Linked DNA regions of Sporocytophaga myxococcoides. The protein of the gene in region 1 binds, or shares a complex with, the protein of each later gene. Links are inferred from orthologs where the notes say so. Each region holds a gene or a part of one and is shown on either strand. Other genes may lie near its edges.

The links.
Region 2: the proteins of tsaE (region 1) and tsaD are in contact, whole or in part, in a crystal structure (PDB 6N9A), measured with the Thermotoga maritima proteins. The link is inferred for Sporocytophaga myxococcoides from one-to-one orthologs. Residues at the interface, in WP_004082108.1 of Thermotoga maritima: Leu37, Gly38, Lys46, Lys57, Val59, Lys60, Ser61, Thr63, Phe64, Thr65, Leu66, Met67, Val69, Pro71, Tyr82, Arg83, Leu84, Asp86, Asp88, Phe89, Asp93, Ile128, Asp130, Glu131, Arg134; in WP_004082750.1 of Thermotoga maritima: Cys10, Asp11, Arg49, His50, Leu82, Gly84, Gly135, Gly136, Glu154, Thr155, Leu156, Asp157, Asp158, Ser159, Glu162, Asp165, Lys166, Arg169, Leu170, Tyr175, Lys213, Thr214, Leu217, Tyr218, Gln221, Arg222, Asn324.

The regions. Positions count from the first base shown.
Region 1 is NZ_BBLT01000008.1:209,010-225,518, forward strand. Bases 6,121-8,866 are described here. They hold tsaE (tRNA (adenosine(37)-N6)-threonylcarbamoyltransferase complex ATPase subunit type 1 TsaE), read left to right. Parts: upstream 6,121-7,144; coding sequence 7,145-7,588; downstream 7,589-8,866. Other genes in these bases: MYP_RS18325 (bifunctional response regulator/alkaline phosphatase family protein), read left to right, coding at 6,121-7,059; MYP_RS18335 (alanine dehydrogenase), read left to right, coding at 7,585-8,805. In the rest of the region: MYP_RS18295 (hypothetical protein), read right to left, coding at 1-307; MYP_RS18300 (ABC transporter ATP-binding protein), read right to left, coding at 312-935; lpxA (acyl-ACP--UDP-N-acetylglucosamine O-acyltransferase), read right to left, coding at 939-1,718; MYP_RS18310 (bifunctional UDP-3-O-[3-hydroxymyristoyl] N-acetylglucosamine deacetylase/3-hydroxyacyl-ACP dehydratase), read right to left, coding at 1,715-3,121; lpxD (UDP-3-O-(3-hydroxymyristoyl)glucosamine N-acyltransferase), read right to left, coding at 3,128-4,168; MYP_RS18320 (HD domain-containing protein), read right to left, coding at 4,206-5,435; more of MYP_RS18325, read left to right, coding at 5,506-6,120; MYP_RS18340 (OmpA family protein), read right to left, coding at 8,893-9,855; MYP_RS18345 (valine--tRNA ligase), read right to left, coding at 10,003-12,639; MYP_RS18350 (response regulator), read left to right, coding at 13,104-13,514; MYP_RS18355 (S46 family peptidase), read right to left, coding at 13,525-15,771; MYP_RS18360 (BamA/TamA family outer membrane protein), read right to left, coding at 16,017-16,509. UniProt on the Escherichia coli protein: Required for the formation of a threonylcarbamoyl group on adenosine at position 37 (t(6)A37) in tRNAs that read codons beginning with adenine.
Region 2 is NZ_BBLT01000004.1:4,080-20,652, reverse strand. Bases 9,279-12,088 are described here. They hold tsaD (tRNA (adenosine(37)-N6)-threonylcarbamoyltransferase complex transferase subunit TsaD), read left to right. Parts: upstream 9,279-10,086; coding sequence 10,087-11,091; downstream 11,092-12,088. Other genes in these bases: MYP_RS10295 (C40 family peptidase), read left to right, coding at 11,608-12,088; smpB (SsrA-binding protein SmpB), read left to right, coding at 11,095-11,559; MYP_RS10310 (translocation/assembly module TamB domain-containing protein), read right to left, coding at 9,279-10,077. Also shown: MYP_RS10340 (alpha-ketoacid dehydrogenase subunit alpha/beta), read left to right, coding at 1-89; MYP_RS10335 (hypothetical protein), read right to left, coding at 97-606; MYP_RS10330 (acyltransferase), read left to right, coding at 642-1,628; MYP_RS26740 (hypothetical protein), read left to right, coding at 1,751-1,876; MYP_RS10325 (sigma-54-dependent transcriptional regulator), read right to left, coding at 2,024-3,181; MYP_RS10320 (Smr/MutS family protein), read right to left, coding at 3,639-4,565; MYP_RS10315 (DUF2279 domain-containing protein), read right to left, coding at 4,570-5,454; more of MYP_RS10310, read right to left, coding at 5,455-9,278; more of MYP_RS10295, read left to right, coding at 12,089-12,405; rpsA (30S ribosomal protein S1), read left to right, coding at 12,585-14,411; MYP_RS10280 (OmpA family protein), read left to right, coding at 14,760-16,573.

The DNA.
Region 1 (16,509 bases):
GACAAAGGAAATTTCCGAAAAGGATAATAAGCCATTTTCTGAAGCTTAATCTTAAAAAGGATCTTACTTTAAATCTCGTATTTTCATGAAGCAGATTTTTTACTCTGGAATAGTAATATAGTCTGGATGCAATAAGGAAACTGAACAAAAAAGAGGGACAAATCCAGGTAAGTAGTTCATTTAAATCCTCCCTGTTTAATGAAGGAAGAAATAATACAAAGAAGAAGATGGCCAATTGCAGCAATGCAATCATCCAAAAGGTTTCTTCATTTCTCTTTACAAATTTTGAGTATCTGTCTTGTTCCAAATTTTCAGGATTTATGAAAATCCTCAACCTTGATGATTTCGTGACAAAAGTCGTATTCATAAGGTTGATTTGAACAGATAATCACAATTCTATCCTTTATGTTTTGGATAATTTCAGTTTTATACCAGTTTATTCCTGCTGAATCAAGATTCACAGTAGGTTCATCCAAGAACAGAATTTCCGATTCAGTATACATTGCAAAGCCAAGCTTTACTCTTTGCCTCATCCCTGATGAAAAGTATGTCAGTTTTTTCTCGGATGATTTTTCGAGCCCCAGTATCTGAATAAAATCCTTTTGGGAAAGATTATTCTTAAATTTCTTAAATGTGAGATGAAAATTTATTATTTCACCTAAGGTTAATTCTTCTATTAAGTCCTGGTAGGGAGCTGTAAATGTGAGTTTTTGATAAAGATGCTCAGGAGAAAATTCTGTGTTATTTGAAAAATATTTTACTTTTCCTTCATTCGGGGAAGTAAGTCCGGCAAGTATTTGAATTAAAGTGGATTTTCCGGAGCCATTTCTGCCGGTAATGGCATAGGATTTATTTTGCTGAAAATTCAGGTTAAGATTTCTGAAAAGCCAATTCCGGTCAAATCTCTTGCCTAAATTTTCAGCGATAATATTCATGTTTTACTGACTGAACCCTTTCATAATACCTCTATCTGAGCTGCGAATGAAATTTACAATCTCATCTTTCTCTTTCGAAGAAGTAAAGTTCACTTCAATATGATCCAGTGCTTTTGAATTGTTATATCCTCTCAGATATACCGTTCTGTATATTTCCTGTATTTCGTTGATCTTGTCGTTACTGAAACCTCTTCTTCTAAGACCAATGGAGTTAATACCACAGTAGCTTAACGGTTCTCTGGCAGCCTTGGTGTAGGGAGGTATATCTTTTCTTACCAGCGAACCTCCTGATATCATAGCATGTGCTCCAATTCTTACAAATTGGTGAACTGCGCTGGATCCGCCAACTATAGCATAATCATCAACAGTTACATGACCTGCTAGCTGAACCGAATTGGCCAGAATACAATTATTACCTATGATACAATCATGAGCTACATGCACATATGCCATTAGAAGGCAGTTTTTACCAACTTCGGTTTTGTATTTTTCTATAGTACCTCTATTGACAGTCACACACTCTCTTATGACACAGTTGTCGCCAATGATAGCAGTTGTTTCTTCTCCTGAGAATTTAAGATCCTGAGGGGGAGCAGAGATAACAGCTCCCGGATAAATTTTAACGTTTTTTCCGATTCTGGCACCTTCCATGATGGTCACATTTGGACCAATCCAGGTTCCTTCATCTATTTCAACATTTTTATGAATTGTCGAAAATGGCTCAATAACAACATTTCTGGCAATTTTTGCCTGAGGATGTATATAAGCTAAAGGTTGATTCATAGGGATTTTCCTGTGTCTTTCCTTACAATACTAGCAGACATTACTGCTTCACAAACCAGATTATTACCAACAAATGCCTGCCCTTGCATTTTAGCAATTCCTCTTTTTATAGGAGCCAATAACTCGCACTTAAATATTATCTGATCTCCGGGTACTACAAATCTCTTGAACCTACAGCTTTCTATACTTAGGAAGTAGGTCCAATAGTTGTCAGGATCCGGTACTGTATTTAATACTAAAATTCCTCCAGTTTGAACCATTGCTTCAATTTGCATTACACCTGGCATTACAGGGTTTCCAGGGAAGTGTCCCTGAAAAAATGGCTCATTGATGGTTACGTTTTTGATACCTGCTACCGTTGTCTCGTCCAGATAAAATATTTTATCAACAAGCTTGAACGGATATCTGTGAGGTAAGGCCTTATATATTTGATTTACATCAAGTACCGGAGGCATATTCGGATCATAATGAGGAATCTGATTCTTAGATGCCTCTTTCATGATTTTCTTAATTTTTTTTGCAAATGCTACGTTAGCAGCATGCCCTGGACGGGCTGCAAGAATCTGAGCTTTTAAAGGTCTACCTACAAGAGCAAGATCTCCGATTACATCAAGCAGCTTATGTCTTGCCGGTTCATTTTTATAACGTAATTCAAGATTATTAAGAATGCCTTCTTTCTTAACCTCAACTTTTTGCTTGTTAAATAATTTTGCAAGGTGCTCCAGCTCATGATCTTGTACAACTCTGTCAACAATTACAATGGCATTGTTCAGGTCTCCACCTTTGATAAGGTTTTGCTTCTGAAGCATTTCCAGCTCATGAAGGAAACAGAAAGTTCTACAGGATGCAATTTCTTTAGAAAACTGGTTGATATTCGTAAGAGAAGCATGCTGACTTCCCAAAACCGGAGAATTATAGTCTACCATTACGGTAACTCTATAATCATCAAGTGGAAGAGCTGCAATTTCTATGTTCTTTTCATTATCTTTATAGAAGATGCTGTGCGGAACTTCAAAAAAGTTTCTTAATGCATTTTGCTCCTGAAAACCAACAGTTTCCAGTGCTTCCACAAAAGGCTGAGAGCTGCCATCCATAATCGGGGTTTCAGGACCGTCAATCTGGATGAGAACATTATCGATCTGCAATCCCATAAGTGCAGCAAGCGTATGCTCTACTGTACTTACTCTTGCTCCATTTTTTTCAATTGTGGTTCCTCTTGATAGGTCAACTACATAGTCGACGTCTGCTTCAACAATAGGTTGGTTTTCAAGATCAACCCTTTGAAAAACAATCCCGTGATTGGGGGGCGCAGGTACAAAAGTCATGTTAACTTTTACTCCTGTATGTAATCCTACTCCTGAAATAGATACGGGACTCTTGATGGTATGCTGTTTTACGTTCATTTAACCTTATAAAGTCGGCAAATTTATAATTTTTTCCTCAAGTTCCTCAATTCTTTTTTGCAAATCCGGAAGTTTTCTGAAAACACTACTTGATTTCAGAAATTTTTTATATTCAAATGCAGGGGATCCATGTATGGCTGTCCCTTCTGTTGTTACCGATTTGCCAACTCCTGATTGAGCTCCTATGCTGGTTTTATTTGCCAATGTGATATGTCCAACAATTCCTACTTGACCGGCAATGACACAATTTTCTCCTATTTTGGTAGATCCGGAAATTCCGGATTGTGCAGCTATCACTGTGTTTTTGCCAATTTCAACATTGTGAGCAATCTGAATCAGATTGTCAAGTTTTACACCATCATGTATGACTGTTGACCCCATGGTTGCACAATCAATAACAGTATTTGCTCCAATGTCTACATGATTTCCAATAATTACGTTACCTACCTGAGGTATGGTTTTGTATGTGCCATCTGGTTGTGGCGCAAATCCGAAACCATCGCTACCTATTACTGAACCGGAATGGAATGTACAATAACTTCCGATTTTTGAATCTGAATAAATTTTTACTCCGGGAAAAATAATGGTGTTATCTCCAATTGTAACATTATCTCCAATATATGCCTGAGGATAAATTTTTACATTTTTTCCGATTCGACAGTTTGTTCCAATATAGGAAAATGCGCCACGATAAATATTCTCTCCCGTAGAGGAATTTTGCCCAATGTAAGAAGGGGTTTCCACTCCAGTTTTCATAAAACTAATGAATTTGTGGTATTCTTCGAGTAATGTTGTAAAACTGGTATAGGGATCATCAACAAGAATTAAAGTGGTTTTAACCTCGCTTTTGGGAACGAATTTCTTGTCAACTATAACAGCCGAAGCTTGAGTGGTATATAAATAAGGTTCGTATTTTAAATTTGATAAAAAGGAAATACAACCTTCCTGACCTTCTTGAATTTTTGCCAGTTTGCTGATTTTCAGGCTATCACTTCCTTTGACTTCTCCCCCAATTAAATGGGCAATCTGTCCTGTTGTAAATTCCATTAAACTAATTTAAACAAATTATTAACTATGAACCATCTTACAAAGATACATTTTTAGGCCAGCATAAATAATGTTTTTTTACTATTTTACTTATAGCCTTTATGTTGGGAAGATCAGAGGCCTGGGCGACGTCCAATACTTGTCCTTTTTTTGTAAGAACATTTATTTTATTGCTTACCGGAAGGTATGCTCTGTTTCTTAGAACACCATTTACGACAAAATATTCCGAATTTTCTTCAGGCAATCCGAGATTTTTTACTACTTCTTTTCTTAGCTGATCAATCTTTTCTTCCTCAAATTGTGTCCTTGATATTTCAATTCGGAATAACTTCCTTTCTAATAGCTGGTTACATAACAACGACAATACAGGGTCTTTATGATTTTTCCATATTTTTATCGCTCCCCATAAGTCATAATCATCGAGACTGGTAAAAGCTTGAAGGTAGAGATGATTTTGAGTAAAATCATCAAGTGTTATTTTTTGCTGAAGGAAAACATTTAATGCCTCCGATGCATATAATTTTTCACCGGTCAGGGATAAATGCTGAGCTCTCCTTATAATTTGTATCAGCATTTTTTCTGCGCTCACGGTTGTTTTGTGCAAATAAACCTGCCAGTACATCAGTCTTCTGGATGATAAGAAATTTTCAATGCTGTATATTCCCTTTTCCTCTATAACTAATTCGTCGTCAATAATATCCAGCATTTTAATGATTCTGTCTGCTCCGATCGTACCTTCCATAACCCCGGTAAAAAAGCTGTCTCTCTTAAGGTAGTCCATTCTATCCATATCGAGCTGGCTGGATATAAGTTGATGGAAGAATTTCCTTTCGTATAAGTTGAGAAACATTTTTACGGTAAGATCCAATTTTCCATTAAACTCATTATTTAGCTTTTCCATAATAAGATATGAAAGCTTTTCATGGGCTATATGCGAAAGCAGGGTTTTCTCCAGGGCATGTGAGAATGGACCATGACCAATGTCGTGCAACAATATGGCAGCCAAAGCGGCTTCTTTTTCTTCTTCTGATATCTGATGTCCGCGACTTCTTAATCTGTTCAAGGCCATACCCATTAAATGCATAGCTCCTAGAGCATGATGAAACCTGGTATGAAGTGCCCCGGGATACACTAGGTCAGTAAGTCCTAATTGTTTTATTCTTCTCAGTCGCTGAAAATAGGGATGCTCTATAATATCAAAAATGAAACTTCCGGGAATTGTAATAAATCCGTAAACCGGATCGTTGAATATTTTCTTTTTATTCAAAACTTTTTAAGTTAACGAAACTTATTGATATGGATTTAATGTACTTTTAGTGTTTACGAATTTTAATTCTATGCAAAGATACAATATTTTATGGGCGGATGATGAAATAGATCTACTTAAACCCCACATAATTTTTCTTAATAATAAAGGCTATGATGTAACTCCTGTACCTAGTGGTGCAGATGCATTAGAGAAGTGTAATGAGGAGAAGTATGACATCGTATTTCTGGATGAAAATATGCCGGGTATGACCGGTTTGGAAACTCTAAGTCAGATCAAAGCCATAAAGCCAAATCTTCCGGTAATCATGATCACTAAGAGTGAAGAGGAACATATTATGGAAGAGGCTATCGGAAGCAAAATAGCTGACTACCTCATTAAACCATTAAATCCAAATCAAATATTATTGAGTATCAAAAAGATATTGGATAATAAAAGGCTTGTTACTGAGAAAACCAATATCGGTTATCAACAGGATTTCAGAAATCTTAGCATGGCTTATAACGACCGTATTGGACATGAAGAGTGGGCTGAGATATACAAGAAGTTGGTTTATTGGGAGTTAGAGATCGATAATACCGAGAACAAAAGTATGAAGGATATTATTGACATGCAGAAAAGTGAAGCCAACAAGAACTTTGCAGATTTTGTAATTGATAATTATGAATCATGGTTAAATGATGCAAACTCTTCAAAACCTGTTCTATCTCATCAGATTATGAAAAAAAAGGTATTCCCTCTATTGGAAAAAGAGCAACCTTTATTTTTTATTCTTATCGATAATCTCCGATATGATCAATGGAAGGTTCTGGAGTCAACCATTAATACTTATTTTAATGTGGATGAAGAGATTAACTATTATTCAATTCTACCAACGACAACAGCTTACGCCAGAAATGCAATTTTTTCAGGTTTACTACCTTCTGAAATAGAGAAAAAATTTCCTCAATATTGGGTTAGTGATGAAGAAGAGGAGGGAAAAAATAATTTTGAAGAAGAACTTTTAAAAGCTCAGTTAGTAAGAAACAAACTTGATATTAAAAGCTCTTACAATAAAATTATCAATATTAGTCATGGCAAATCTTTATTGGATAATATCAATAACCTAATGAACAATAAGTTGAATGTTATTGTCTACAACTTTGTCGATATGCTGTCTCATGCTCGAACAGATATGGCAATGGTTAGAGAACTTGCTCCTGACGAATCAGCCTATAGATCATTAACCAACTCCTGGTTTCAGCATTCTCCATTGCTGGAAGCTTTAAGAAGGATTGCTGAGAAAAAAGGTAGAGTGATCATTACTACTGATCATGGCACAATAAGGGTTAAAAAACCATTTAAGATAATCGGAGATAAAAGTACTAATACTAACCTGAGATATAAGCAGGGGAAAAACCTTGGCTTTGATGAAAAGGACGTTTATGTCTGCAGAAAGCCGGAGCGCATGTTTCTTCCTAAAAGAAATGTGTCTACAGCTTATGTGTTTACCATTGAAGATTATTTCTTTGCCTACCCCAATAACTATAATTATTATGTTAATTATTACAAAGATACTTTCCAGCATGGAGGGGTTTCTTTGGAAGAAATGATAATTCCTTTTATAACCTTGTCTCCAAAGTAGGGTTTAGTTGGGGAAGTAAATGAATTGTCTGGTTGATAAATTTTTGTAAATTTACCGACCAGACAATTCTTCTTTCAGACGATTCATGGGAGAAAGTACACAACCTTATAAAATATTACAGAGCAAGGATCTTTCTGAACTTAAACAGGTAGCTTCGGAAATTATTAAATTTGCCGATTTAGAAAAAATTTGGCTGTTTGAAGGAGAGATTGGAGCAGGAAAGACCACTTTAATAAAGGAAATTTGCAAAGAACTTGGGGTATCTGAAAATGTAAGTAGTCCGACATTTGCTTTGATAAATGAATATCTTGGAGCTAACAGCAATAGCATTTACCATTTTGATTTTTACAGATTAAAAAGCGAAACGGAGGCACTTGATATAGGCAGTGAAGAGTATTTTTCTTCAGGAAATATTTGTCTTATAGAGTGGCCTTCAAAAATAGAATCTCTTATACCTCCGCATCATTTAAGAATTTCTCTAAAAGTAGATAATAATCAACAAAGAATTTTTCATCTTTCTAAAACATGAAAAGCAGCTTAAAATCGGGTATTGAAGCTCTGGCAAAAGAACATGCCTTATATCCTCAAGAGGCACTATTAAAAATTCCTGAAGGTACAACCCGTCTTAATATTGGTATTCCCAAGGAGATACAGGATCTGGAAAATAGGGTGTGTCTCACTCCTGAGGCTGTAGCATTGTTGGTTAACAATGGTCACGATGTGGTGGTCGAAACAGGTGCTGGTGTATCGGCAAAATATTCTGATAAAGAATACAGTGATGCAGGAGCTAAAATAGCTTATTCATCTCAGGAAGTATTTCAGTCTAATATTGTATTAAAGATAGAACCGCCTACTATACAGGAAATCAGTATGATGAAACCTGGAAGTACATTGTTTTCTGCACTTCAGATTTCAACGCTTACCCCGGAACTTGTTCAGGCTATCAACAAACAAAAGCTGATTGCGCTTGGCTTTGAATTTATTGAAGATAAGGTAGGGGGAATGCCTGTTGTAAGAGCCATGAGTGAAATAGCAGGCAGTACTGTTATGCTTATTGCAGCTGAGTACCTCAATAGCAAAAATGGAAAAGGAGTTATATTGGGAGGAATTACAGGAGTACCACCTACAAAAGTGGTAATTCTTGGCGCCGGAACAGTTGCAGAATATGCGGTACGTGCTGCTGCAGGATTAGGATGTGAGGTGAAGATTTTTGATAATCAGGTATATAAACTCAGAAGGTTAAAACATGATTTGGGGCTTCAGATTTATACGTCTACAATAGATACTATTACATTAAGAAAAGAATTACGGGAAGCAGATGTTGTGATAGGCTCTCTTAGGTCTGATGAGGGGAGTCCATGCGTAGTTACTGAGGATATGGTAGCTGAAATGATGCCTAATTCAGTGATAATCGATGTTAGTATTGATCAGGGTGGTTGCTTTGAAACCAGTAGGGTTACCAGTCACAAAAACCCTATTTTCAGGAAGTATGATGTGATTCACTATTGCGTACCCAATATCGCATCAAGAGTCGCCAGAACTGCGACGACAGCATTAAGCAATATATTTACTCCTATTATTTTACAAATAGCTAAAAAGGGAGGGACTGAGGAATTGATTTATTCAAAAGAATGGTTTATGAAAGGAGTCTATTCCTATAAAGGTAGTCTTACTAATCCTTATATAGCTAAGAAGTTTAATATGAAGTATAAGGATATGAAATTAATTTTAGCAGCAAGATTTTAAAAAGCTTAAAGTAAAAGCTATAATAAAAAAGAAACCGGTCAAATAGACCGGTTTCTTTTTTATTATAGGATATTTTTGGGAATAATACTATTCATACATAATGTTCATCTCCACACGTCTGTTAGCCTGTCTACCGGCATCTGTATCATTAGTGTCTACAGGTTTTGTTTCTCCGAAACCTGCAGTTGTAATTCTGCTTGCATTTACACCTTTGGTTCCAAGATAACGTTTTACAGATTCTGATCTTCTCTTCGAAAGATCCATGTTGGAGTTGTCATCTCCGACGTTGTCAGTATGTCCTTCTAAATGTAGTTTTGATCTCGGGTTGTTCACCATTACAGACGCAAGTTTGTTCAGTGAATTGTAAGAAGAACTAATAATAACATCACTATTGGTTTCAAATAACAGATTTTTGAACGCTTCTTCCAATGCTTTCTTTTCTTCTGGTTTAATTTCTGGGCATCCTTTGTTAGATTTCACCCCGGGGGTTCTCATGCAAAGGTCATCATAATCTCCAACGCCGTCACCATCTGTATCTACAAAAGGAGGAGGACAACCTTTGTAGGCAATAGTACCTCTTTCTTTAGGACATTGATCCTCTTTATCCTGAATACCATCACCATCCGTATCAGGACAGCCCCTGAACTGTGCTATTCCAGGAGCATCGGGACATTCATCTTTATTATCCATAATTCCATCCTTATCTCGGTCTCCCCAAGGACATCCCTTGTTTTCTTTAGGGCCGGCTTCATTTTTACATTGGTCTTCGTAGTCATAAACTCCGTCAAAATCAACGTCGTATGGACAACCAAAAGTTGTAACGGGTTCGCCTTTAGGTGTATGAATACATTTGTCTCTTCCGTCAGGTACACCATCACCATCAGAATCTTTGTCTTTCCAGACTATTTGATAAGGTTCTTGTTTTTTATTTCGTCCCTTTTTTGCCGCTTTAGCTTTCTTTTTAGTCTGTGCGGGATTTTGCGCAAAGGCCTTTTCTCCAATAAAAGAAAGTATAAACAATATTGAACTAAAGAGTATTAATTTTTTCATCCTGTAATACTTAAAGTTGATCTAAACCTAAAAGTAGTGTACTGAAAAAATGAAAAAAAGGCTGAAATTTTTTGTCAATTTTCAGCCTTTTAAGGGAAAAAGTTTAAAAGAGAAACTTTATAAATCTAGAATCGTAAAATGCCTTTTTTAAAGATTGGCCAGACTTTTTTCCAAAGCCTGAATTTCTGCTTCGGCATCTGCTTTTTTCTTTCTTTCAAGCTCAATAACAGGAGCAGGAGCTCCTGCTACGAATTTTTCATTGCTTAGCTTTTTCTCTACGCTGGCAAGAAAACCTTTTTTATGCTCCAATTGCTTCAATAGATTTTCTTTTTCTTTTTCAACATCTATAGAGCCTTCAACCGGAATATAAAACTCAGAGCTACGAATAATGAAAGTAGAAGCACCGTCAATAGGTTGTTGTGTTGTTTCTATGCTCTCAATACAGGCAAGTTTCTTAATAATAGGACTAAATTTGCTTAACAGTTCAGCAGGTACATTTTTAACAAAGAGCTTCAACGGATCAAATTTTGCTATTTGTTTAGCATTTCTGATATTTCTTATATTAGAAACTATCTCTATAGCAAGGTCTCCATGTTCAATAGATTGTTTGTCTATGGTTTGGCTTGCTTTGGGCCATTCAGCAATTATAATGCACTCGTTCTGCGGTCTTTCCTTGATTTTATGCCAGTATTCTTCCGATATAAATGGAGTAAATGGATGAATTACTTTAAGTAGTTTTTCAAAAAGATTGATTGTCTTTGTATAAGTTTCACGATCAATAGGCTGTTTGAAGCCTGGCTTTATCATTTCAAGATAATTAGAACAGAAATCATCCCAAACCAGCTTATACACACTCATAAGGGCATCAGATAGTCTGTATTTTGTAAAGTTATCTTCCAGTTCTATAAGAGCAGTTGTAAATTTGGATTCCATCCATTCAATAGCTGCGATGTTATCCTCATTATTTCCTTCTTTTATTTCCCATCCACTAATAAGATTATAAGCATTGTGGATTTTGTTAGTGAAATTTCTTCCTTGCAGACATAGCTTTTCATCAAATAACAAGTCGTTACCTGCAGGAGAACTTAAGAGCATTCCAACCCTTACACCATCAGCGCCATATTCCTCAATCAGATCTAAAGGATCGGGTGAATTACCAAGAGATTTGGACATCTTTCTGCCTTGTTTGTCTCTAACGATACCTGTAAGGTATACCTTCTTGAAAGGTATTTCACCGCGGAACATATAACCTGCCATGATCATTCTTGCAACCCAGAAGAATAGAATTTCAGGAGCTGTTACAAGATCATTAGTAGGGTAGAAGTAGTTAATGTCTTTGTTTTGCGGATCTTTAAAGCCATCAAATACAGAAATAGGCCATAGCCATGAAGAGAACCAAGTGTCCAGTACATCTTCATCCTGTCTTATATCTGAAGCTTTTGTGCCTGAATAGTTTTTCTGAAACTGTTCTAGGGCTTCTTGTTCGGTGAAGGCTACAACAGGCTCAGCTGATGGGTTATTAATCAGATAATAAGCTGGAATTCTTTGTCCCCACCAAAGCTGTCTGGAGATACACCAGTCTTTGATGTTTTCCATCCAATGTCTGTATGTATTTTTAAACTTGGAAGGAATAAGCTGAATTTCATCATTCATCACTGAAGAAAGGGCTTCGGGCTTTTTTTCCAGAAACTTCTTCATATCTACAAACCATTGAAGAGATAATCTTGGCTCAATTACAGCATCAGTTCTTTCAGAATATCCTACACTGTTTTTTATATCTTCTGTCTTTAGTAAAAAAGTTTTTTCCTCAAGTTCTTTAGAAATGAGCTTTCTTACTTTGAATCGGTCTTCGCCTATATACAACTGAGCATTAGCGCTGAATGTACCATCGTCATTCATGATATCAATGATTTCAAGGCCATGCTTCTGGCCAAGTGCATAGTCATTAACATCATGAGCAGGGGTAACTTTCAAGCAGCCTGTTCCAAATTCCATATCAACATACTCATCCATTATCACTGGAATTTTTCTTCCGATAAGAGGAACAATAGCTTTCTTACCTTTCAGATGCTGATATCTCTGATCTTTTGGATTAACGCAAATGGCAGTATCTCCGAGAATAGTCTCTGGTCTTGTAGTTGCTACTGTAATGTATTCTTCAGAACCATCTATCTGATATTTTAGAAAATAAAGCTTTGAATTTACTTCCTTGTGAATAACTTCTTCATCAGAAAGAGCCGTTTTTCCTTGCGGATCCCAGTTAACCATTCTGTTTCCTCTATAGATAAGGCCATCTCTGTATAATTTTATAAATACTTCAATTACAGCATCAGACATCTCTGGCTCCATTGTGAACCTGGTTCTGTTCCAATCACATGAAGCACCCAGTTTTTTTAGCTGTTCAAGAATAATTCCGCCGTACTTCTCTTTCCATTCCCATGCATATTTTAAAAATTCATCTCTTGAAAGATCACTTTTCTTAATACCTTTTTCTCTTAGCATTGCAACTACCTTTGCTTCAGTAGCAATCGATGCATGGTCAGTTCCGGCTACCCAGCAGGCTTCTTTTCCTTCCATTCTTGCTTTTCTGATCAGTACATCCTGGATGGTATTGTTAAGCATATGTCCCATATGCAAAACACCTGTGACGTTTGGCGGAGGAATAACAATTGTGTATGGTTCCTTATTTGGATTAGGCTTTGCTGCGAAAAATCCGTTATCCATCCAATAGGAATACCATTTGTCTTCAACTTCTTTGGGACTGTATGTCTTTTTAATTTCCATCTTTATATTTGGTATGCTTTGCGAACCGGCAAAATTAAAAATATTTATTGCTTAATAAAATCTGCTTTTTCGGTAAAACAAAAAATAAGAGGTTTACGGCTCACAGGTTTCAATTTAAAATAAAAAAGTCTAAATTAAGCTTAACCGAAGCAGTTCTCCCTCTTCCCTATATTGCTTCAGAAATAATTTAATTTCTTCTATTGTAAATGTAAGGTCTTAATTTACAATATAGTAAATGAATTTAATCTTTATTCCCTATAGAAGCGCTGCCAAAGTTAGCCTGAAATGACAATCGCTTTTTAAAATTTTCTTTGCAAGAAAAAGATATTTAGGAAAAATAAATCGTTGTTAGTGGAGAAAGATGGAGGGAGATGGTGAATAGAGGAATTCAGGCACAATTTGTGTAAAGATTTTTTCGGTACTTTTTATTTAGTTATTAAAAGGGAAATATAGAAAGGTGTCTTATGCCAGAGAAAAAGTTTAATAAAGTTCTCCTTGTTGATGATGATAAAATCAATAATTACATAAATCTCAGATTAATAAGGAGAATAGGTTTGTCGGAAGAAATTATTGTGACAAACAATGGTCAGGAAGCAATTACTTATCTTAAGAAATGTGATAAGAACGAGCTGCCTACTCTTATTCTGCTGGATATAAATATGCCAGTAATGGATGGATTTGAGTTTTTGGAAGAATATGAAAAATTAAAGGTTAATACTGTTGAAAGGCCTATGATTGTGGTTTTAACAACGAGTACCAATACAAATGATATTAAAAAGGTGGAAAGTTCTCCAATTGCTGCGGGATATATAAATAAACCCCTAACAGAAGAGAATCTGCTGGGGTTTATCAGAAGAAATGCTTCGGTGGTTTAAATATTAACTATTAGTTTACCTTTTCCAATTTTTTATTGCCTGTCTTAATTATTTCGACAGGTTTATTTTTGTCTATTGATTCTTCCTGACTTGCTGAGGGAGACTTAAAGTTTTGCACAATTGTCATCTCTTTGATGAGGTTTTCCGCACCTGCATATTTATCAATGATGAATAAAATATATCTCACATCTACTGAAATTGTTCTTTGTAATTTTGGCTCATAGATAATATCTCCGCTCATTGCTTCCCAGTTGCCATCAAATGCACATCCAATTAAATGCCCATAAGCATTCATAACAGGGCTTCCTGAATTTCCTCCGGTAATATCATTGGTGGAAATAAAGTTTACAGGAAGGGTCCCTTTATATCCGTATCTGCCATAATCTTTTTGATTGTACAGGTCTATTAATTTTTTAGGAACTATGAATTCTTCGTTTTGGGGATCTTCTTTTTCCATGATACCTTCAATGGTAGTATAGTAGGAAAAGTGTGCTGCATCTTTCGGATAATAATCTTCAACTGAACCATAGGTTAGTCTCATGGAAAAGTTAGCATCAGGATATAGTTTAGCCTCTTTATTCATTTCCCTGATTCCTTTAAGATATAAGTTATTAGCGGCATCCAGTTTTGCGAAAATCATACCCAGGAAAGGTCCGGCAAGTGTTCTGAAATCACTTATGATTTCTTGACTTGTTTTGAAGGCAGGATCTTTTTCCAGTACCTTTGCTGAAGGCTTTTTAAGAAAATTATCCATTTTTTCCTTTGAAGCAAGGATTGAATTTGAAAATACGTATGCAGCAAATTTATTGAAGTCGCCTTTGTATTTCTTATTTACTTCTTTAAGGACTGAAGGCACTAGTTTGGGATTTACATCATCATGATACATTTTTAACAGTGCGGCAAAAATCTTTTGGTCCGTTGGTGGATTATAATTTTTAAAGAATTCATCAGCCAGTTCTTTAGCGGCTTTGGTTGCAGCCTCCGTTTCCTGTGGTGTTTTAGCCTTTTGCAGTGCCTGGTAGAATCCATTCAGCTTATATGCAAAAAGCAGGATTTCTGTGCCAAAGGCAGCTTCTTCGAGGTAAGTATAGGCGGGAGCAACAATTTTATATTCCTCATAAGTTTGCTCAAATTGAGGAAGCAAATCACCATAGGTCTTTTTTCTCTCAGGGTCAGAATCGGCCCATTCCTGAAATTTCTTTTCCCTGGCTTTCTTTTGATCTGCAACATCCAGTCTTCTTAATCCTTGATTCTGACCTATAAAATATTTGTAATAATTAATTACCTGAGCATAATTTGCTGCATATTTGATTCTTACCTCCGGATCGGCATCCATATCTTCTTTCATAAGAGCCAATCTTTTTTCCCTGATTTTGATTTTATCAGGATTGGTGATTTCATATGCAAGTTTAACTCCTTCGGATGTTAGATATCTTTCTGTACTTCCCGGATATCCCATTATCATTGTAAAAGAACCTTTTTCGTATCCGTCGAGTGAGATAGTTAGATGAAATTTGGGTTTTAAAGGAATATTGTTTGCTGAATATTCCGCAGGCTTGCCATCCGGTCCAGTATAGACTCTGAACAAGGAAAAGTCTCCTGTATGCCTTGGCCACATCCAGTTATCGGTATCACCTCCGAATTTTCCGATACTGGATGGTGGTGCTCCTACTAGTCTGATATCTTTAAATACTTCATAAACAAACAGGTAAAATTCATTCCCTTCGAAAAAGCTTTTGATTTCGGAAGTATAATGCGTTCCTGCTATTGCTGATTTTTCAAGTTCAGTAGAAATCTGTTCGATTTTAGCTTCTTTTTCATCAGGGTTTAGCCCTGCACATTCTCTCAGAATTCTATCCGTTACATCTTCCATTCTTACCAGAAAAGTTACTGTAAGGCCAGGTGTAGGGAGTTCCTCAGACGTTTTTTTTGCCCAGAAACCGTCAGAAAGATAGTCGTGCTCAACCGTACTATGCGATTGTACAGATTCATAACCGCAGTGGTGGTTAGTAAGAACTAGTCCTTTATCAGATATGATTTCTCCTGTGCAATACCCTCCGAAATTTACAACAGCATCTTTTAGGCTTGAATGATTTGCACTATAGATCTCATCTGCTGTCAGCTTGAGACCTTTCTTTTGCATATCTTCATAGTTAAGCCTCTTGATGAGTAAAGGAAGCCACATTCCTTCGTCGGCACGACAGAAAGGATTTAAAGAAAGCAAACAGACAGTAAATACGATAAGTTTTTTCAACATGATATTCTCAATAGATTTTTTGGTAAAAAATATAAAAGCTTAAAATGCTTTAGGGATTAAATTGTTTAACAAAAGGAATAAATACCATATTTTATGGTCAATTCAGAGCAATATATTAAAAAAGTAGTAAGTTATAAGTAGTAAGTAATAAGTTTTGGAAAGTTGACCTAAACCGAAAGTTTAATCGTCCTTGAGGAACTGTGTACTCAGTCCTGACTTAAAACTTACTACTTATAACTTACTACTCAAATAGCTGCTTTCAAACTGAAAAACAAGCCAGTCTGGAGTTGTTTATTAATAGAATATTCAAATCTGAAGACTAGGTCATAATAAGTGACTAAATCGAATCCTGCACCACCGCCCCAGAGCCATTGATTTGCTAATATAGCATTACCAGGAATATTAGTATGGTCTACTACATAACCAGTATCAAAATAAGTTTTCAAATAGAGAGTTAGGGGAATACTTCTGATTTTTTCTGTTGGGAGGAAGCCCAGTTTCTTTTCTGTTTTAAAAAGCCTGTATTTGATGTTGCTTTTTAAAAGGCTATAGGAGGAGCCGTCTATTACAAAAAGCTCATATCCGCTGATATAATCTTTCATATAGCCCAATCCACGAATGTTATAATAGGGTTGTTTAGATGGAGTCGAATATTTTAGGGCGCTTCCGGCAGCAACAAAAAATCCTTTACCGAGCGGTTTGTAAACAGAGCCTTCTGTTTTTACTGAAAATATATTT
Region 2 (16,573 bases), on another replicon or contig:
TCTCCAAACCCAATGCAGAAGATCTGGTGGACCTGGTGTATGAGATAATGAATGAAGCAGATCCTGTTAAGTATCCTTCATTGTATTAGTAATCAATTATTTGGTGCCTAGGTTAATAGGGGTGGTTTCAGTCCAGTTACTGTAATTTCCATCTTCATCTCGTATTTTAATCTTAAACTTAAATGTTCCTTTAGGTAATTCAGGAATTAGGTTAAACACGGTAGTCATATTAGTTCCCTGGTTCAAAACTCCATCTATTGGTCCTTTTTTTCCTGTATTATTTAATGGAGGGAAACTGGCATTCAGAAAACTGAACTTGCTTATTTGAAAACTATTGGTGATTGTATCTAATATGTAGATTTCAGCTATAAAATTATGGGTTGCATTTTGTTCAATATTACCCAGATTTCCATCCCCGTCCTGAAAATTTATAGATATTGAAAGCGAGTCTATAAAGGTGCTGCTCAGGGGATTATAAATATTAAATTTTTGGATCTTATTGAAACTAATGACAGGTACTTCTGAGTAATTCGGAGCTCTGTCGCAGGCAAATAATAAACCTATGACAAACAGAACAGGTATAGTATGTTTGAAGTATGCTTTCACTTTTCTGATATTTTAAATTCAATTTATTAATAATAATGGACTTCAAAGAAAGTTTTAAAAAAGATTTATTCAATATCTCGGATCAAAACTTTAACGATAAAGCCATACTTTTATTCAAATATCAGGCAGAACATAACCCGATATATAAACAATACCTTGATCTTCTCGGAAAAGACCCCAGCAAAATCTCTCTGATTGAGGAAATCCCATTTTTACCGATTTTGTTTTTTAAGACCCAGGAAATAAAAACTGACATTTTTTCTGAAAAGCAGATCTTCTATAGCAGCGGCACTACCGGTTTTCAAACCAGTCGACATTATGTAGCGGATCCTGAGTTTTATTTGAAGAACTGTGAAGAAATTTTTAGGAAATTTTACGGCAGTCTTTCTGATTTTATAGTATTGGCATTATTGCCTTCTTACCAGCAAAATCCTGGATCATCTTTGATTTACATGGTCAATCATTTTATTAAACAGTCTGGTAATCCGTTATCCGGATTCGTTAATGAAAAACTACTTATTGATAATCTTAAAAAATATAAAGAAAATCCCGCAAAAAAATTATTGATAGGAGTTTCTTTTGCCCTCTGGGATTTAGCGGAAAATGACCACCCGGATCTGTCAGATTTTATCGTTATGGAAACAGGTGGCATGAAAGGTAGGAGGGAAGAGCTGGTTCGGGATGAATTACATCAAATTCTGAAAAGTGGATTGAATTTAAAAAATGTTCATTCTGAATATGGTATGACAGAGCTTTTATCTCAGGCATATTCTGCTGGAAATGGTTTTTTTTCGGGGCCCGACTGGTTTAAAATCCTATTGCGGGATATTAATGATCCTTTGACAATAGGATCTGGAAGGTCTTCAGGTGGAATTAATATTATTGATCTGGCCAATGTAGATTCCTGTGCATTTATTGAAAGTCAGGATCTTGGGAAAATTTCGGATGATAATAACTTTGAAGTGCTTGGCCGGTTTGATAATTCTGACATAAGAGGCTGTAATTTGCTTTACTTAAACTAGTCTTTGAAAAGTTCAAAATTAAATCGAAAAGATTTAATTTTATTTGCTGTTTGTTTTAATTATTGAAAATGAATAATTAATTTTACAAAGAATTCAGGTACTAATTTAAAATTAAACACTTTATGAAAAAGTATTCACTAGTTGTATTTTCTTTTGTGCTTTTGCTAGCTTCTGCTTGCGCAACTCACAGAACTTGCCCGACCTACACTAAAGAAGTTAAAAAATCTGCTTCTGTAGCAAAAATTTAATCTGGATTTTTTTAAAGTGATTCTGTCCTTAAAGGTAAAAGAAATCGACGGAGTTAAGATTTAGAAATATTCGGTTTTGTTGATAAAAAAAGAAAGCTTCTTTAAACTAAGGAAGCTTTCTTTTTTTATCAAAAAGTTTCAAAAAAATTACTTATTAGCATATTTTTGAGCGTCTTCAAGAGAAATAACGGAATCACTCATTATTATCAGCCTTTCTACTACATTTTTCAGTTCTCTGATATTTCCAGGCCATTCTAAAGTCTGAAGGTAAGCTACAGCCTTAGGGTCAATTTTTTTGGGCGTTGTTTTATATTCGTCAGCAGTTTCTCCTAAAAATTTTTCAATTAGAAGAGGAATATCTTCTCTTCGCTCATTTAAAGGAGGAACCTGGATAAGGATAACTCCCAGACGATGATATAAATCTTCTCTGAATCGATTCTCTTCAATTTCCTTCAATATGTTTTTATTGGTAGCGGCAACAATCCTTACATCTACTTTAATTTCTTTTTCTCCACCAACCCTAGTGATCTTGTTTTCCTGTAAGGCTCTCAAAACCTTTGCCTGTGCAGAAAGGCTCATATCTCCGATTTCGTCCAGAAAGAGGGTCCCACCGTTTGCCTGTTCAAATTTTCCTATTCTTTGTTTGATGGCTGAAGTAAATGATCCTTTTTCATGTCCAAATAATTCACTTTCAATGAGTTCTCCAGGAATTGCAGCACAATTGACTTCTACCATCGGACCATTAGCCCGGTTACTTTTCGCGTGAAGCCATTTAGCCACAAGTTCTTTTCCAGAACCATTGGGTCCTGTGACAAAAACCCTTGCATCTGTAGGTGCAACTTTTTCTATGGTTTTTCTTACTTCTTCAATTGCAGGAGATTTTCCAAGTATGTCAAAAGTTTTGTTGATCTTCTTCTTGAGAACTTTTGTCTCAGTTACCAAGCTTGATTTGTCCAGTGCATTTCTTACTGAAACAAGCAGTCTGTTAAGATCCGGTGGTTTTTGAATGAAATCAAAGGCGCCTTTCTTAGTAGCCTCTACAGCCGTTTCAATGCTGCCATGGGCAGATACCATGATAAATTGAGTGTCTTTCCCGAGTTCAAGAGCTTTTTCAAGTACTTCCATGCCATCCATTTTAGGCATTTTAATGTCGCAAAGTACCAGGTCATAATTATTTTTTTCAATTAATGCCATACCTTCTTCCCCGTCTTTTGCTTCATCTACCTGATATTTCTCAAACTCCAGAATTTCTTTCAGAGTGCTTCTGATGCTCCTCTCGTCATCTATTATTAGAATATGAGCCATGTTTGTGCCGTTGTTCGGTTTTAAAGATTAAATAAAAAAAATGCAAGCCGTTAAGCCGGGTTCTGTCTTGTCTTATCATTTATCTGGTCCCGAAGTCGCCATCGGGAATCAAACGACCTACCCATTCCGCCATTCCGTTAGCCGGAATCAGAGCGAGCAACTCTGTTGTAGACGGAACCTATTTGGTCTTTCAACCCATAAGGTTTACCCCAATTTTACATCACTGCAAAACGAGTGAGCTCTTACCTCACTTTTTCACCCTTACCTTTTGCAAGGCGGTAATTTTCTGTGGCACTTTCTGTCCTTTCATAAAACTATGAAAAGCCTTCCCGTTAGGAAGTATGGTGCTCTCTGTTGCCCGGACTTTCCTTCCCGACTCAAAAGTCGGAACGATAAGATGGCTTGCATTCAATTACAAATGTATATCTGATTTTACAATCCCCAAAGCTTTCTGGTTTTAGTTAATCTTTACCAGCGTCGCGCCATATCCAAATTTTTCTTTTTTTGCATCTTTGAAATAGACTATGTTTTTGGTTCTGCTTAAAATTTCCTGAATTTTTAATTTCAAAATTCCGTTGCCAACTCCATGAATAAACGTTATTTCATCCATGCCAGAGGCAATTGCGTTATCTAAATTTTTCTGAAAATGCCTGATCTGTATTTCCAACATTTCGCTGTTGTTTAACTTCAAATGATCAGGAGTTAGTTTTTCTATATGAAGGTCTATTTCAGGAGCTGGTCTGGAAAATTCTTTTACTTCCTGAGGAGCAGAATACATTTCCTGAACAAGTTTTTCCTTATTTATAGGAGTCTGTTTATCATCAATTTTAAACAGATAACCTTGTTCATTTATAAGAGGAATCAGCTTTTTATTTTTATAAAAAGTTGATGCTTTTATGCTTAGTTTTCTTACCAGTGGCTCTTTGTAAATAGTTCGTCCATAACTAAAATATAGACATTGTGTTATCCATGATGGCCAGGAATCAAAATCTTTTACAGATGCTTCTCCAACTTTGATATGAGCTTTTGTTTTCAGGTTTCCGGTACTAATACCTATATAATTTTCATCAGTCAGGCTGCCGAAGGTAAACGAAATATCAAGGTCACTTTCATTTATAAGCTGAATGGAATAAATTCTATCATTGAAAGGAACAAAGGCAAGATAAATGCCGTCCGTTTTGAGCCTTTCGGGTGCAATTTCCTGTCCGGGTTCTTCTGCTGCAATAAAGCTTTCTGCTGATGCAACCACCACAAGTTCTTTTATTAGTGCAGGAATAAGAAATCCATCCTGGATCTCTACTTCAACGTCTCTGGAATTGATGATTTTTCTGACAATTCCTTCTTCTTTCCCATGTATAAATCTGACCTTATCTCCTGGTTTCATAGTTTTAAAAGTAAACAGGATGAAATTTAAATCCTTTTCTGCTGTATTCCAAAGCCGGAGCAGGAACATGCAGTATGTTTAAGCCATAATCAAAAATGAAATTCAATACTTTGCTTCGGGTTCTTATTTTAGTGAAATCAATGTCAAGACTTAGAAAATACTGTCTGTAAGGATCATATCCTGCAGCCTTGTTCTGGACGTCTTGGGCATAAATCATATTTTCAGCACTATAACCTAATGAAATATTTAGCCATTGGGGAAATCTACTTTCTTTATTTGGAAGAAATGAATGAATATTAAATGATAACCAGTATGACTGGCCGTTGTAGTCTTTTAGTAATTGTTCATTAAGCGATTTTCCCAAAACGTTAGGTCTTTCTTTTGCAAATTTTGTTTTGTGAAATGAAAATTTTGGCTGAATTCTAAGCTCGTCCCAAAGGAGGTATTGCCCGATTACAAGGGCAGAACCCGATGCATTGGCGGCAACATCTGTCCAAGAAAAGCCATATTCGGAAGAATAAGCATCAAGAAATTCAATAGGAGTCTGGAATACGAATCCTGCCAGACCTCCTATGATATAAGCCTTTTTCTTTGGTACTCCGCTCCATTTGAGAACATCAACAGCAAAGCGGCTTTCATGAAATGAAGTAGTAGCATGGCCCAGCTTATCCATCTGTTTCCATTCCCCGGAGTCGTCAAAAAAGTGGAATGAACTTCTTGGGTTATTCTTATACCAAAGCTCATTTAGACCAATCATACTTGCTGTATATAATCCTACAATGCCTGTGGTGACAGGTATAAGTCTTTTTTTATTTATTGCAGAGATAGTATCCTGGGCCGTGGATGCAAAACTTATTAATGAGATAAAAAATAAAATAAAGATTCTCATTTATTTAGCTTCAGCTTCGTCTTCTTCCCTATGAGGAGTGATAGTAGTATTATTAATCGTATTATTGCTTTTCTTCTCTTCTTCTTCCTGTTCTCTTTTTTTCTCCTCAGCCAGCTCTTCGAATATTTTTCTTCCTTCCCCCATATCAAAAATTATGGTGTCTCTCTTTGGTTTTTCTTTTTTTCCGAAAAGTTCTTTCAGATTATTAAATCCCTGTGTGTGCATAATGCTGAAGCCTGCAGAGGTATTGTTGATATTGTTAGTGGCAACTGAGTTTAAGAGTGCGTTATTATTATTCTTATTGTATAGCTTAAGTCTTAGCCTTCCGTCCTGACTAAGAAGGTACTCAATAGTCCACTCTCCTGCAATACTTGAAAAGTTATTCTGATTGCTGCTATTGGTGTTTTGATAACTTCCGTCACGGGATATTCTTAGTCGACCTTCCAGCATCGTATAACTGAATCGTAACATAAAGGTGTTCATTGCATTAAGGTCTATATCCACCTGAAGGTTTTTATCAAGTTGAGATAGCCAGCTGCTTAGCTGATTAGAGAGAAGTTCGCTCAGATTACCGCTGGATCCTCCAATACCATTAAAAGATCCGTCCTGAGCGGAGAAACTTTTCAGGATAAGTAAGCTGAATACCTGTTTATTTAATTCCTGTTCGTTGGTTTTAATTTTGGATTCAAATTCGATAACATCTTCCACCATATTTGGGTCAGACTTAAGGATATCAATATCTAGATTGATACGTGGAGACATTAAATCTCCTTCAATTCCCATTAGTACATCTACAGGGTATCGGTTTTTTAATTCTGGATTTTTTCTTACTCTTCCTGTATCAATTAGAGGGGCAAGGGAAACGTTTTGTCTATAGGCGGCCTTGATATCAAGTAACCCTTTATAAGGGTCTCCTGTCCAGGAGATCCTGCTATTGGGGAGCAAGGTAAACTCTTTGCTGATAATGTTTGCTAGTGAGAAATTGTAAGTACCTTTTTCTATTCGATAATTTCCAAACATATTGAAATCGCCACGGGTATCAATGCTCATTTTTATATTTCCGGAACCATTTCCTCTGAGTTTATCACCAGCTTTTTTATCAAAAATGATTTCAATATTCGCATCAGTTGTTACGTCAAAGTTAAAGTCAAGTGTTATTCCTGATAAGTCAACAGTTTCTTTGGTAATGGCAGCTTTACTTTTGGAAGTTGTAAAAGTGATATAACTTTGTTCTTCAACTGTAGAGTATTCTGTCAGAGGAATATGTATGTTTGTACCTTTCTGGGATCTGGCATTGGCTGTTATTTTCAAATCCGAAAAAGCACCCAAAATCTCCAGATTTCCGCTTACTATCGCCTTTCCATAGAATAACTCATTGTCTTTTTCTGTAGTGTTCAAAACGCAAACCTTATCGAGATAGCCTTTTAGGTTTACTACAAATTTTCTGAAGTTATCATGAAAAATACCACCATCTAAAACAGCATTATTCCCTTCTGAATCTTTGAGCTTTAACCTCTTGAATCCTATCAGGTTTTCGTCGAAATAAATATTGTCAGAGAAATAATAAGTTGTGCCAAGGTAATCTACTTTGAATTTGCCACTCTGAACATTCCCATTACCTTTCAGCACAATGTTTTTCAGAGAGCCTCCAATGGTGAAATTTCCTGTTATTTTGCCCGAAACTTCAGATAATACGCCCTTGAATATAGGATTAAGTAGATCCAGATCCGCTTTGTCTAATTCAGCAATGAGGTTAAGGTTTTCACTTTTACCGTTTTTACCTGGTTGAATATTACCTTTTACATTAATTATAATGTTGCTCAACCGCTCGACTTCTACATCAAGGTCCAGAACACTTTTTTCAGTATTCCATGAAGATGTACCGATAATGTTACCTACTAAAAAATTGTTTACATGTAAATCATTGATAAATAAACTGCTTCCTAGGTTAGGGTTGTTGAATATATCATGAATATTCACTGATCCTGTAAGGACACCTTTTAATGAAACGTCTGTCAATAACGGGTTTATGGTCTCTAGCTGAAAGTCAATTACTTTGAGAAAAGCCTCGTCAGAAGAAACCTCTGATAATGTACCGTCCAGACTTACTGTTTGTTTGTTGTTGGAAACAGTAAAATTTTCAAATAGGATTTTTTCAGAATTGAAAGTAATAGAGTTGGATGGATGAATCTTCCATCTCTTATTCAGAAGATTCAGGGAAGAATTATCGTTAAGATTTACAACTCTGTGGTTTTCATTGAAATCAAGATTGCCTGATAGCTTAGCAGAGTTACTGCTTCCTTTTTGTGCTATCTGTGAAGTGAAGTTTACTCGGGTTCCGTTCCAGATGCCTTCAATCTGAAGATTTTTGGTTGGAGTAAAAGATTTAAGAATTTGCTCATCTGATTTTACAAAGAACATAGCGAGCACATGGCTGCTGTCTGAAAGCTTGGAAGCGGAGATTTGTGCTTCTGTTTTTAATAACTCATATTCATTGTAATACAAAGTATCAACCTTTGTATAAAGGTTGAGGGTACTTGAATACCCTGATGTGAAATCTCCTTCAATATTAACACCAGGAGAAAGATAGAGCTTGGGAAGGTATATCGCTAAAATAGCATTGATATCTATTAGGTTGATTTTAAAATCAAGCCGGTATTGGTCAAAAGTTTTCTTCTTGTTGGCATAATATTTATCAAGTTCACTCCTTTTATTCCTGGCAGTCATTTCATATTCATTCCATAAAGTTTCAATGTTTGAAGCTAGTGTGGTAAAGTTAAAATTACCTTCAGCCTGTATAGTTGCAAGGTCTGATTTTACAGAGAAATTCCTTATGCTATCTGTTTTTGAGCTTATTATTTGCATAGAATCAAGAAATACTTCTCGGTTTTTATAAACCAGATAGCTATTTCTGAAAATTGCTTTACCGAATATTTCATCCAATGTCATTCCTGTGAAATTGAAATACGCTTCTGTTTTCACAAAAGTCTCTATTGAAGAAAGGTTAATTGCTTTCAAATTAGCTTTCTCAAGATTGGCCTGAATATTAAAGTGATTTTTATGTTTGTTTAGATCTACTTCCCCATTAACAGAAAGCACGATGTTGCTGTCCTTTATTGCTACAGCTCCATTAAAAAACTGCTTACTTAGCTTTGCAGTAGTTGTGATATTCTTAAAATTGTAGTTGTTTATTCCGATCCTGTGGACTTTCCCATTTATAAAAACTTCTGCATCGTCCAAAGTGAATCCTTTGCCTTCGATTGTTCCTTCCATGTCAAGCAATTGAACTTTATTCTCATATCCTACAAGTTTACCGAGGTTGAAAGACTTTGTGACTAGGTTTCCTTTATAATGTGCTTTGGGATGCGTATTCTCCTGAATCTTTAAATTGATGTCCGATTCTACTACGCCCAGGCCGGTTGTGAAATTTCCCTTTGCTACAAAGTCGTTTAGGAAGCCGGTAAATATTCCACTGCCTTTTATTTTCCCCAGTTTTTTAAGAAAGTTGGCAGCATCATCACCCACATATTGTTGTATGTCAGCAGCGTAAATGTCTGTTTCTTTAAAATTAAGATCCATAAAAGTCTGCTCCAGTTCAGGTAAACCGTCAAATTTGGTTTTACCTTTCATTCTGCTTCTGTTACCAAATTGCAGATCAAAATTGTTTACAGAAAAATTGATGACCTTTCCTTTAAATTTTCCCGAAAGCGTGTAAATGTCATTATAGCCTTGCAGATCCGGGGCGAAGTGTGAAAGGTTTCTGCTGGTTACTACTGATTGATTGATATTACCAGTCATGACAATCTGTTCATTAAAATCTCCCAGATCATCAATTGTGTTGTAATCGAAACGGACATAATCTTTAACAATACTTTCACCAATTTCAGCATAAAGATCTTTGAACTCCATGTTCCTTTTCGTAAAGGTAAAGAGGGTTGTAAGCTGATGAACATTCAGTTTGGTTTGCCTGTCATTAGTGCTTAATCTATGTACATTTATCTGGACAGTATCCTTAAAGAACTTAAGTTTGGTCGCGTCAGCAGAAATATCAGTGAGCGCAAAATGATAATAGTCGTATCCGTAGGTGATTTTTTCTTTTCTGAAATCATGATAAGAGAAAAGCATGTTCTCAACATTGACCGCTTCAATCACAAAAGGAGCTGACTGCGTTGCAGAAGTGTCAGAGGAGGCAGAAAGGTCCTGGATAGCTGCCACAAAGTCGGATATGTTGATGCCACCATCTTTGTATCTGAATACTTCAACTTTTCCATTTGCCAGGCTTATTTTGTCTATGGCTACATTACCATAAAGGAGGTTAAGAAAATTCAGATCAACTTTTGCATAACCAACCGAGATCATTTTCCCATTGTGAGTGTCATTTACTTCCAGACCTTCCAGAATAATCTTGTCAAACCAGTTAATGTCTACATATTTTACAGAAATAGGATAATGTAATTTTTCTGAAATATAGGAAGAGGCTTTATTAACAGCCCAAGTTTGTACTTTTGGGGAGCGAATGGCAAAAATCATCCCCATCAGCAAAAGGATAATACCTAATGCAGTAAATGAGATGGTTTTTGTTAACCTTTTAAAAAAAATCAGGTATTTTCGCCTTGTATTCAAAATTTATAAATGGGTCCTTATATTTTAGCAATAGAATCATCTTGTGACGAGACTGCGGCTTCGGTAATTGGCAACGGTAAAATTCTTTCAAATATTGTAGCAACGCAAGATGTGCATATTAAATATGGCGGCATTGTCCCTGAACTTGCCTCAAGAGCTCACCAACAAAATATTATTCCTGTTGTCAATCAGGCATTGCTAAACGCAAATATAACAAAATCCATGCTAAATGCAGTTGCTGTTACTAAAGGCCCAGGTCTTTTAGGATCTTTACTGGTTGGGATTTCTTTTGCAAAGTCATTTGCGTTGGGGCTTAATGTACCTCTTATTGAAGTGAACCATATGCAAGCGCATATTTTATCTCATTTTATTGATGATCCAAAACCTGAATTTCCTTTTATTTGTTTGACAGTGAGTGGAGGACATACTCAGATAGTGTTGGTTAAAAATCATCTGGAAATGGAGATTCTCGGAGAAACTCAAGATGATGCTGTAGGAGAAGCTTTTGATAAATCGGCCAAATTATTGGGACTTCCATATCCGGGTGGACCTTTAATTGATAAATATGCTCAAGAAGGAAATTCTCAAGCCTATACCTTTCCAAAAGTCGACACGCCCGGATTGAATTTTTCTTTTAGTGGTATAAAAACTGCAATTCTTTATTTTCTTCAAAATAATACAATGAAGGATGAACAGTTTATTGCTAAAAATCTTAATAATATCTGTGCAAGTATTCAATATACTCTAATTGATATTCTTATGAGAAAACTCAGAAAAGCAGTTCAGGAAACAGGAATCAGGGAAGTGGCCATTGCTGGTGGAGTGTCAGCTAATAAAGGATTAAGGAAAGTGCTTGAAATGGAGGCTAATACTCAAGGATGGAAAGTTTACGTTCCTGATTTTCAGTATTGCACAGATAATGCTGCAATGATTGCAATGGCAGCACATTTTAAATATGTTAAAGGAGATTTTAGTAGTCAGGCATTAGTACCTGATCCAAGAATGAATTTTTAAAAAATGGCAGCAAAGGAAAAAATATCATCAGATATCAATATCAGAAATAAAAAGGCAGGATTTGAATTCCAGTTTCTTGAAAATTTTACCGCAGGAATGGTTCTTAAAGGCACAGAAATCAAAGCCATTCGCCAGGGGAAAGTAAATTTTCAGGATGCCTTTTGTTTTTTTAAAGGGAATGAATTGTATGTCAAGAATATGCATATCTCGATTTATACAGAAGGAAGTTATTATAATCATGAACCATTGAGAGATAGAAAACTGTTGCTCAACAAAAAAGAACTAAGAAAACTGCTTATAAAAGGAGATGAAAAAGGGCTCACTATTATTCCGGTCCGTTTGTTTGTAAATGACAGAGGGTTTGCCAAATTGGAAATAGCCTTAGGTAAAGGAAAAAAACTTTATGACAAGCGGGAAGATATTAAGGCAAAAGATGTTAGAAGAGAGCTTGAAAGAGATCGTTATTAACCGTAAGTTTATTTTTTTATATTTAAGCTGAAAAAAATTATATAAATAATGCATCAAGAGCCTTTACTGGAAATTTACGGAGTCTGTGGTTTGAGTGTAGTGCCTGTTAAATTAGAACCATCTGACAAGAGTGAAATCGGAACACAACTATTGTTTGGAGAACTTTTTACAATATTGAATAAGTCTGAAGATGGAAAATGGGTTTACATAGAAATCGTTCAGGATCAGTATAAAGGCTGGATTGATTCAAAACAATATGAACCGGTGGGAAAGGAGTATTTCACTGAATACCAAAAACTACAATGGCCAGTTTGTAAAGATGTTATGGGAGTGATTCAAGGAAATGGGAAATATTTTCCGATTTTAATGGGAAGTACACTTCCATTTTATAACAACGGTACCGTGATTATCGGGAAAAATATCCTCAGATATGACGGTGAAGCTCAATTTATTAATCATACTCCGGATTTGAAATTTCTTGAGCGTACTGCTAAATTTTACCTTGCAGCCCCGTATATGTGGGGAGGAAAATCTCATTTTGGAATCGATTGTTCTGGCTTTACTCAACAAGTAATGAAACTCTGTGGGAAACAATTACCACGAGATTCATACCACCAGGCAGAGTGTGGTTTTAAAAAGCCCTATTCAGAGCGTCTCCCAGGAGACCTTGCATTTTTTCATAATGCTCACGGTAAAGTCATTCATGTTGGTATTTTGCTTGATCAGAATGTGATAATCCATGCATCTGGAGAAGTAAGAATAGATATGCTTGATGAAAATGGAATTTTCAATAAGGAGAAAAATATTTATACACATAAGTTATCCTCCATTAATCAAATCTTTTAAAATTAAAATCTTCTATAAATCAGTGATTTTAGAATTGTGAGAAATTTTCTTACCTTTGCACTCCGTTTTTGAGAATAAAGCGGTGCTGATTAAAGGCAGATAAAACTATTTTATGTTAAACCAAAATTTCAGTCGTATTGCCCGGCGATTGATGTAAATAGGGCAGACTATTAATTATTATGGCAAAACCAAAAGAAGATTTTAACTGGGAAAGCTTTGATACCAAAGGTTTCGGTTCAGGTTATGATGCTAAGAAAAGAGCAGAATTGGAGGCTCTTTACGAAGGTACAATCACCCAGGTAAATGAGAAAGAAGTTGTTAAAGGTACTGTTGTAGGTATCACAGACAGAGACGTGATCCTTAATATAGGCTTTAAATCAGACGGATTAGTTCCATTGTCAGAGTTTCGTGATGTTGAAGATCTGAAAGTGGGACAAGAAGTAGAAGTATTTGTAGAAGATCAGGAAGATGCTCAGGGACAGCTTATCTTATCAAGAAGAAAAGCTAAGATTGTTCAGGCTTGGAGCAATATTCAAAAAGCACTTGATAACGATATCGTTATCGAAGGAATAGTTAAAAGAAGAACTAAAGGTGGTCTTATACTAGACATCTATGGCGTTGAAGCATTCCTTCCAGGTTCTCAGATTGACGTGAAACCAATCAGAGATTTTGATGTGTTTGTTGGCAAGAAAATGGAGGTAAAAGTTGTGAAAATCAACTATACCAACGATAACGTAGTAGTTTCTCACAAAGTACTTATCGAGAAAGATATCGAGAAGCAAAAAGCTGAGATCCTTAACAACCTTGAAAAAGGACAAGTACTTGAAGGTGTTATCAAGAATATGACAAACTTCGGTGTGTTCATTGACCTTGGTGGAGTTGACGGCTTATTGCACATCACTGATATTTCATGGGGTAGAATCAATCATCCAGAAGAAGTTCTTAAACTTGATCAAAAAGTTAATGTTGTTGTACTTGACTTTGATGACGAGAAGAAAAGAATTTCTCTTGGTATGAAACAACTTACTTCTCATCCTTGGGATTCACTTCCTGAGACTATTCAGGTTGGTTCAAAAGTTAAAGGTAAAATTGTTAACGTTGCAGATTATGGCGCATTCCTTGAAATCCTTGCAGGAGTTGAAGGTCTGATCCACGTTTCTGAAATGTCATGGTCTCAGCATTTGAGAAATCCACAGGATTTCATCAAAGTTGGTGATGAACTAGAGGCTGTTGTTCTTACTCTTGACAGAGAAGAAAGAAAAATGTCTCTTGGTATCAAACAATTAACTGAAGATCCTTGGACTAAACAAGATGTACTTACTAAGTATGCAGTAGGTTCTAAGCATTCAGGAGTTGTGAGAAACCTTACAAACTTCGGTCTTTTCATCGAGCTTGAAGAAGGTATCGATGGACTTGTTCACGTAAGTGATCTAAGTTGGACAAAGAAAATCAAACATCCATCTGAATTTGTTAAAGTAGGAGATAAACTTGATGTTGTTGTTCTTGAGCTGGATGCTGAAAACAGAAGACTTGCTTTGGGACACAAACAACTAGAGGAAAATCCTTGGAATACATTCGAAACAATCTTCACTGTAGGTTCTGCTCACAAAGCAACTATCATCCAGAAAAATGATAAAGGTGCTGTGCTTGAGCTACCTTACGGAATCGAAGGATTTTCAAGTGCAAAAAATCTTGTTAAACAAGATGGTAAAACAGCTGAAGTTGGAGAAAGCTTAGATTTCAAAGTTCTTGAGTTCTCTAAAGATGAGAAGAGAATTGTTCTATCTCATACAAGAGTTCATTCTGCAGCAGAACAGGCTGAAGAAGCGAAAGAAGTTAAGAAAACTGCAAAAGCAAAAGCTCCTGCAAAAGCATCTTTACCTGAGGTTGAGAAATCAACTCTTGGAGATTTAGAAGCACTTTCTGATCTTAAGAAGCAAATGAATAAAGACGAGGCTACTGCTGAGAAAAAAGCAAAAGCTAAGAAAAAAGAAGACGGAGAATAATCTTTTCCTATAAATAGAAATGCTCGTAAGAGCATTTCTATTTTATAATAAATGTTATTTTTTTTTGAAGTTAGAAGTATTTGTTATAAGTTTGCATCACCAAAACATGGTTCTGTGGCCGAGTGGCTAGGCAGAGGTCTGCAAAACCTTTTACAGCGGTTCGAATCCGCTCGGAACCTCAAAAGGTCCTTAGGTTACTAAGGACCTTTGTTTTTTATATACCTTTTGGAGACTAATTGCCACTAATTACCTATTAACAATATTTATCTCTCTTTTAAAATTTCTGCAAATATTTAACATATTAATTAAATTGTTACGTATTAAATTGATACTAAAAAAATCTTTTCAATGTTTACTCAATATAGACTGAAGTTTTTCCTGTTCCTTCTTTTGTTGCTTTTTCATTTTAATACAAATGCCCAGAGCAATAAGAAGGAAGTAAAAAGATTAACTGATGAGGCTGCTAATTTTTTTCGAATTGGTAAGTCCGGAGATCAGGAAGCCTTTATAAAAGCTTTGAATTTATTTTTAATAGCTGACAGTTTACAGCCTGATGATCCTGAAATTTCTTATTCAGTGGGTTTGTGTTATAATCACACAGATCAAAAGCTTAAAGCTTTGCCATATTTGGAGAAGGCCAAATCGGGAGGGGTTAAGTATTCTGACCTCGATTATTATCTTGCGGTTTCTTATCATCTTGCTCATAGATTTCAAGAGGCTATAACATTATTGAATACATACAAAAAAAATGTTCCTTCTGATAAGCAGACTGCAGAAAGACTTATTGCCAATTGTGAGAATGGAATAGAATTGATGAAAAATCCCAAAGAAGTAAAAATTACCAATCTTGGTCCAAATGTCAATTCAAAATTTCCAGATTATCACCCTTCCATATCCGCAGATGAAAGCACTATAATATTTATATCCAGAAGAGACACCACCACTGGTGGCCAGATAGATATACAGGATAATAAATACTTTGAGGATATATACATCTCAAATAAAGTAAATGGAGAGTGGACCAAACCTCAGGATTTGGGAAACGGAATCAATACAGATTCTCATGATGGTTCTGTAGGTCTTTCTGCAGATGGGCAGGAATTATTTATATACCGATGGTCTAAAGAAAATAATGGAGACTTGTTTGTCAGTGATTTAATGGGAACTGAATGGTCTGCACCACGCAATATTGGCCGTAACATAAATACCAAAAAATCCTGGGAGTCTGATATGAGTATTACGCCGGATAAGAAAATTATATTTTTTACCAGTGACAGACCAGGGGAGGGAGGGCGTGATATCTATATGGCAAGAAAATTACCTAATGGTGAGTATGCTAAACCAATCAATCTTGGCCCTAAAATAAATACGAAATATGATGAAGATGCTCCTTTCATTCACCCGGATGGAAAAACACTTTATTTCAGTTCAAAAGGACATAAATCTATGGGAGGATATGATATATTTTCTTGTACTATAAATCTTGAAACCGGGGCTATCCTTACTGAACCTGTGAATGTCGGATATCCTATCAATACTGCAGATGATGATGTTTTCTTTGTGTGGTCTGCCGACAACAAGAGGGCTTATTTCGCATCTGAAAGAGAGGGAGGCTATGGTGAAAAAGATATTTATATGCTTGAAAGAACAGATGTTGAAGCTGCTCTGGTTGTGTTAAAAGGAAAGATACTTAATTGTAACTTAAATAGCCCGATTACTGGAAAGATAACCGTTACAGATAATACTACACAGGAGGTGATTGGTATCTATACGCCTAATTCAAGTACTGGTAATTATATAGTTATTCTTCCTGCGGGAAAAAACTATGGTGTAAGTGTAGAGGCACCTGGTTATGTTTTCTATTCTAAGAATATAGATATTCCATTTCTTGAGCATTATCAGGAAATCGATGATCAGATCTGTATGGAACAATTGAAGAAGGGAACCAAAATTGTCTTAAGAAACGTCTTCTTTGATGTTGATAAGGCAACACTTCGAAAAGAGTCTGAGGCTGAGCTTGAGAGGTTGGTAGAGCTGTTGAATAATAATAAGAGTATCAGAATTCTCATTTCCGGACATACAGATAGTGATGGAAATGATGATCATAATCTCAGGTTGTCAGATGCACGTGCTAAAGCTGTAGTCGATTATCTTATAAGTAA